2 regions of the Entomomonas moraniae genome follow, and region 2 is predicted to be linked to the other one. Evidence: predicted binding sites of a transcription regulator. Region 2 holds the regulator's gene; the other holds the start of a gene.
What was found. The regulator sigma-54, encoded in region 2, starts transcription at its own class of promoters, with help from an activator protein. The targets are predictions, from matches to a motif close to ANTGGCATNNANNTTGCTNT.
Positions count from the first base shown of each region.

Region 1 (3,407 bases), 840 kb from region 2:
TAAGCAGCAAATGCTAGAAAAGCAAGGAAAACTTCCTGATAGTGTTATTGCCTGCGTTGGTGGTGGTTCCAATGCTATAGGTATATTTTATCCTTTTATTGATGACCAGTTTGTCCAATTGATCGGGGTAGAAGCAGGTGGTCACGGGGTAAAAACAAATAAACATGCGGCTAGCCTAACAGGTGGAGCACCAGGGGTGCTACACGGTAACCGTACTTATTTACTACAAGATAACGATGGACAGATCATCGATGCTCACTCAATCTCCGCTGGGTTAGACTATCCAGGAATAGGTCCAGAGCACTCGTGGTTACATGAAATAAAACGTGCAGAATATGTAGCCATCAATGATGATGAAGCCATGGATGCTTTTCAAATTTGTTGTCGCCAAGAAGGGATTATCCCTGCTCTTGAGTCAGCTCATGCGTTAGCAGAGGCAATTAAGCGTGCGCCTAACTTACCTAAAGATCATTTAATGGTCGTAAATATCTCTGGGCGTGGAGATAAAGACATGCAAACTGTTATGAATTATATTAAGGAACATCAATTATGAGCCGTATTGCTAACTGTTTTATAAAGCTTAAAGAAAAAAAGCAAACTGCTCTGATTACTTTTATCACTGCAGGTGATCCAAACTATCAAATATCACTTAGTTTACTGCAAAAACTACCAGATGCAGGTGCTGATATTATCGAATTAGGAATGCCTTTTACTGATCCTATGGCAGATGGGCCCACCATTCAAAAAGCATCACTACGCGCTTTAAAAAATGGACAAACCTTATTAAAAACATTAGAAATGGTAACTACTTTTAGACAAAGTAACCAACATACGCCTATCGTTTTAATGGGTTATTTTAATCCCATCCACCATTTTGGGGCAGAAAATTTTACCAAAGCAGCTAAACAAGCTGGTGTCGATGGATTGATTATTGTTGATCTACCAGCTGAACATGATACAGATCTTTGTGTATATGCACAAAATGAAGGTATCGACTTTATTCGCCTTGCGACCCCCACTACTGATGATCAACGTCTTCCAAGAGTACTAAGTAATAGTTCAGGATTTGTTTACTACGTTTCTGTCGCAGGAATTACAGGAGCGGGAAGTGCAACTAATGAACAAATCGGCGAGGCTATCAAAAGACTCCATCGACATACATCACTCCCTATCTGTGTAGGCTTTGGTATCAAAACCACAGAGCAAGCAAGAAATATAGCAAAATTAGCTGATGGTGTCGTAGTAGGTTCTGCGTTTGTCAATCTTATTGAAAAAGCAGAAACAGATCAAACTGCCATTAATGATGTGTTATCACTATGTAGTGATTTATCTAACGCAATAAAAAAATAAAAAAAGCCCTCTATAAAGAGGGCTAAATATGGCAAATCATTTAATTACATACCTTTGGTAAATACCGTCCTATATTATTTGATGACATATCGCTTGTACATGTCCAAGCGAAAGCACCTGATATATTAGCAGGCACTAATTGCAAACTGATTGTTTTACCTCTAACCTCAGAAGCCAATGCTGCATCTTGCTTAATTTTCACATTAATATCACATCCACCGCTGGTGCTAACAACATTAATTTCTTGAATAATTGCTGTTGCATAATCAGTAGGGGCTATCTCAGAATTACCTCCTGTATTAACAGGACATTGATGGCTAATTGAATAATACTCTATAACACGAGATTTTACGCTAGAAGCCACTGTAAACACTTCAGCTAACTTTGCTCTTGTTAGATAATCCTGATACATAGGAATAGCAACTGCTGCTAAAATTGCAACAATTGTAATAACAACCATTAACTCTATTAATGAAAAACCCTCACTAACCCTTTTCATTCTTTAATCTCTTAGTATTCACAATTTAGTGGAAGCAAAAAGTAAACCAACTAGTAAAGCCAAACAAAGAATATACTTATCAGCTTGATTTTATTTATATAATTTTATAATCATCATATTTTAAATAAATTTAATATGATAAGATAAGACGAAAAATGACAAAAAATGTCAGTGATCTGATACAACTCTTAAAATTTAGAATAGATTTTATCGTATCTAATTATAATAATAGTATATTAAGGATGACTATATAATTTCCTTCAACCATACCATCAAAAGTATTGACGAAATAATACAATAACCCTTTACAAAATTTCATTCAATATCGATCAGACATGATAGGACTTTCAATAATGATCTATCATCGACTGCATTTATTATAGTAGCTTTTACTCACTTTTGATCAGTTTAAAAGAGATTTTAATCATCTCTTTTAAATATTACCGATTATTGTGCGCTACAATTTGATAACTCACCATTACCACCAGCTAACGCTAAAAGACTATTCGCATCTAGAATAATAATTTCTTTACCCTCAGCCTTTAATAAATTATTTTGCTGAAAGCGTGTAAAAACACGAGAAACTGTTTCAACCGCCAAACCCAAATAATTACCTATTTCATTACGTGACATAGCTAAACGGAATTGATGAGCAGAATAACCACGTGCCCGAAAACGAGCAGAAAGATTAATTAAAAAAGTGGCAATACGCTCATCAGCCGTTTTCTTAGAGAGTAAAAGCATCATTTGTTGATCATCACGAATCTCCCGACTCATGATACGCATAAGCTGACGACGTAAAGTTGGCAAGCTAACCGCTAGCTCATCTAACCGATCAAAAGGAATTTCACAAATAGATGTTGTTTCTAAAACTTGAGCAGAAACTGGATAAACATCATTATCCATACCAGACATTCCAACGACTTCACTCGGCAAATGAAAACCTGTTATTTGTTCTTCACCTTCATCTGTTACACTAAAAGTCTTTAAACTACCCGATCTAACAGCAAAAACAGAAGAGAACTTATCTCCTTGATTAAATAAAAACTCACCCCGCTTCATTGGACGGCTTCGCTTCACTATCTGGTCCAATAAATCTATATCACCTTGTTCAAGAGACAAAGGCAAACATAACGTAATCAAGCTACAGTCTTTACAATGAGCCTGTAGAGGCGTTCTAGCTTTAGCTATTTCTGGCATAATACGATGTATCCTAAAAATATTCTTAACTCTAAGATATAATAACACCGCATACTTTTACCAGTAATTTATTTTATTTTCAACTTATATTTAATATATCACACTATTTACTAGATAACGCGTGAAAACCTTTGTGGCATCTCTTGCGTTAAATAATTATCAAACATCATACAAACGGAGCGAACAAGCAATCTGCCTGAATTATGTACTATAAGCTTATCATTTGTTAGTTCTAAAAGATTATCTTTCGCCATTGCCTGCAATTGAGGAAATAACTCCCTAAAATAAGATTTAAAATCAATACCAAACTGTTGCTCTATCTTAGAGAAATCTAAATAAAAATGACAAATAATCTGCT
Region 1 is NZ_CP029822.1:2,519,339-2,522,745, forward strand. Features, by position in the region: gene trpB (tryptophan synthase subunit beta) at 1-553, shown strand, start outside; gene trpA (tryptophan synthase subunit alpha) at 550-1,350, shown strand; gene DM558_RS11710 (pilin) at 1,391-1,849, opposite strand; gene fnr (fumarate/nitrate reduction transcriptional regulator Fnr) at 2,297-3,049, opposite strand; gene hemN (oxygen-independent coproporphyrinogen III oxidase) at 3,160-3,407, opposite strand, start outside.
Region 1: the regulator sigma-54 is predicted to act here: its motif matches at 1,881-1,900, upstream of DM558_RS11710 (pilin).

Region 2 (3,407 bases):
ACAAGCTGCTTCTGCAATAGGTGCGGGTATGGTGGTCAGTACGCAGTCGAGTGTTTTATTAGAAGATGTGGCTGAAAATGCAACGAAGCCGTTATGGTTTCAATTGTATATTCAGCCAGATCGTATGTTTACAGCGGAGCTAGTGAAACGGGCAGAACAGGCAGGTTATAAAGCATTGGTTTTAACCATTGATGCACCTATTTCGGGTGTTCGTAATCGTGAGCAACGGGTTAATTTTCATCTCCCACAAGGTATTAGTTCCGTTAACTTAGCGGGTATGAAAAGGCCAGCAGTACATAATGCTAGTTTGTTAGAAAGCCCTTTGTTTTCAGGGCAGTTAGAAAGCATTCCAACATGGCAAGACATTGAGTGGTTAAAATCTATTACCTCATTGCCAATTATTGTGAAAGGTATTACTTCGGTGGCCGATGTTGAACAGGCCATTACTTTAGGTGTTAATGGCTTGATCGTTTCTAATCATGGCGGACGTGTATTGGATACACTACCTTCAACCATCGAGTTATTACCCGGTATTGCTGAGCAAGTGGCAGGACGTGTCCCTATTTTATTAGACAGTGGTATTCGTCGTGGTACGGATATTTTAAAAGCGCTAGCTTTAGGAGCGAGTGCCGTGATGATTGGACGTCCTTATATCTATGCGCTTTCTGTTGCTGGTGCGGTTGGAGTTGTCCATTTATTAAACATATTGCGCGCGGAGCTTGAAGCCGCAATGGTATTAACAGGCTGCCGTACCTTGTATGAAATTGATCGATCTCTTTTATGGAAGAGCTAGATTTTGGTGAGTGTATGATAATCGAGTGAACAGTTAGCTGTTTTATAAAATCGATAGTTTTCGCGTGCTTGATCTTTCAACAACGGATCATCAATAACAAATTCGGCTATTCGAGCAAACTGTTGATAGCTATTGGGGGGGGTAAAGCTTAAATTAACGAGTAACTTATTGCTTGTTAATGGAATATCTACTCCTTCATAGCCTAAAATAACAGGACTTTCTGGATTTTCTTCCACTAGATCATGAGCGATAAAACTATTGGGTTGGAATTGCCAAAGCAATTCATTCATCTGTTGTCGTTGCTCTGTGTTTTGGCAAAGAATATAAATATTATCTAATTGTCGCCATGCCTTATTAATTAACTTACAACTAAATAATAAACAATCTGCTATTTGCGTGGTGGGTAAGTTATAAAAGTCTACTTTTGGCATGGGGCTTTACCATCAATTTATAATAAAAATGCTATGTAACCTATTATATTAACCAATATTTTTTAATACTGCATTAAACAAATTTTTGTGATGTAGGTTGTTTCATTTTTCTGACGTGTTATTATTTGAGTAATAGAAATTAAGGCATATAATTTGCTTAATATTATGAGGTTTATGGATTAGGGTATGAAGCCAACCTTAGCGTTAAAGATAGGACAACAACTGTCAATGACACCCCAGTTGCAGCAAGCAATTAGGCTTTTGCAATTGTCTACTGTTGATTTACAACAAGAAATTCAAGAAATACTAGAATCTAACTCTATGTTAGAGCAGCAGGAACCCGGTGAGGAGTTTGATGATAACAACTTATTGGCAGAAGAAAATATACTGGTTAATCCGTCGAGCCAAGAAATTAGTTTCAAAGATCATAATCATGACAATGAAAATACGATAAGCACTGACGATAGAAACCAAGTTTCATCAACTGATGTTATTCCTGAAGAGCTCCCCGTTGATACTAATTGGGATGATATTTATCAAAGTAGTTTGCCAGCTTCTCATAACGACTCAGAAGAGTCTGATTTTACAACGTATACCTCCGAGGGCGAAACCCTACAAACCCACTTATTATGGCAGCTTAATGTAGCCCCATTAACCGATAGAGATAAAACAATTGCCATTAATATTATTGATTGTATTAATGAAGATGGTTATTTAGAAGAGTCAATCACTGATATTTGTGAAGGGTTGGATGCATCGCTAGAGGTTGAGGCTGATGAAGTCGAAATGATGCTTCATTACATTCAGCAGTTTGATCCAGTGGGGATAGGCGCACGAGATCTAAAAGAATGTTTACTCCTACAGTTAAATGGCTTGTTTACTGAGCACACTTATTATCAAGGGGCAAAAGAGCTTGTGACAACTTGGTTAGATGTTTTAGCGTCGAAAGATTATACCAAGTTGATGCGGTTGACGAAACTTAAAGAAGAAGAGTTAAGGCAAGTGATAGGTTTAGTACAATGCCTTAATCCTAAGCCTGGCAGTCAGATAGAGTCTAAAGAGCCAGAGTATATTGTCCCTGATGTGATTGTCCGTAAAAATAATGACCACTGGATTGTTGAGCTTAATCAAGAGGCGATGCCTAAGCTCCGTGTTAATGCACAATATGCAAGTTATGTACAACGTGCTAACAATTCATCAGATAATCAATTTTTAAAAAACCAACTTCAAGAAGCACGTTGGTTTATCAAAAGCTTACAAAGTCGTAATGAAACACTGATGAAAGTTGCAACACAAATTGTTGAACATCAGCGTGGCTTTTTAGAATATGGCGAAGAAGCGATGAAGCCATTGATTTTATCAGAAGTGGCTGACGTAGTTGGGATGCACGAGTCGACTATTTCTCGTGTAACAACTCAAAAATATATGTACACCCCCCGTGGTATTTATGAGCTGAAATATTTTTTTTCAAGTCATGTTAATACTTCCGAAGGGGGGGAGTGTTCATCAACGGCTATTCGCGCTATGATTAAAAAACTAATTGCTGCAGAGGATTCTAAAAAGCCTTTGAGTGATAGTAAATTGACCTCTTTATTGGAGGAGCAAGGTGTACAAGTGGCGAGAAGAACAGTTGCTAAATACCGAGAGGCATTGGGCATTGGTTCTTCGAGTGAACGTAAACAATTCATATAATAAATAACGTCGCTTATACTTATTTTGAGTGTAAGTATTTTTAAATGTTAAGGAGAAATATATGCAAATTAACATTACTGGTCACCAACTTGAAGTTACAGAAGCTTTACGTAACTATGTTGATGAAAAATTCACAAGGCTTGAAAGACACTTCGACAAGATAACTAGTGCCCAAGTCATTATGGGTGTTGAGAAGTTAAATAAAAAAATAGATGCAACGTTGCTATTAGCCGGTGGTGAGGTAGTTGCCAGTGCTGAAAATACTGACATGTATACAGCTATTGATTCATTAGTTGATAAATTAGACCGTCAATTAATTAAGTTTAAAGAAAAGCAACAAAAATACTAATTAGTTTTTGAGTGTAAGGCCTGATTTCATAATTAATTTATTAATTATGAAATCAGGCCTTAATTTATTTGTATAGACAACATCACTTAATGATTGATATACATGTTATAATTATTTAAATATTAGACAATTTTTTATATAA
Region 2 is NZ_CP029822.1:22,892-26,298, forward strand. Features, by position in the region: gene DM558_RS00105 (alpha-hydroxy acid oxidase) at 1-793, shown strand, start outside; gene DM558_RS00110 (DNA polymerase III subunit chi) at 790-1,224, opposite strand; gene DM558_RS00115 (RNA polymerase factor sigma-54) at 1,411-2,916, shown strand; gene hpf (ribosome hibernation-promoting factor, HPF/YfiA family) at 2,978-3,265, shown strand.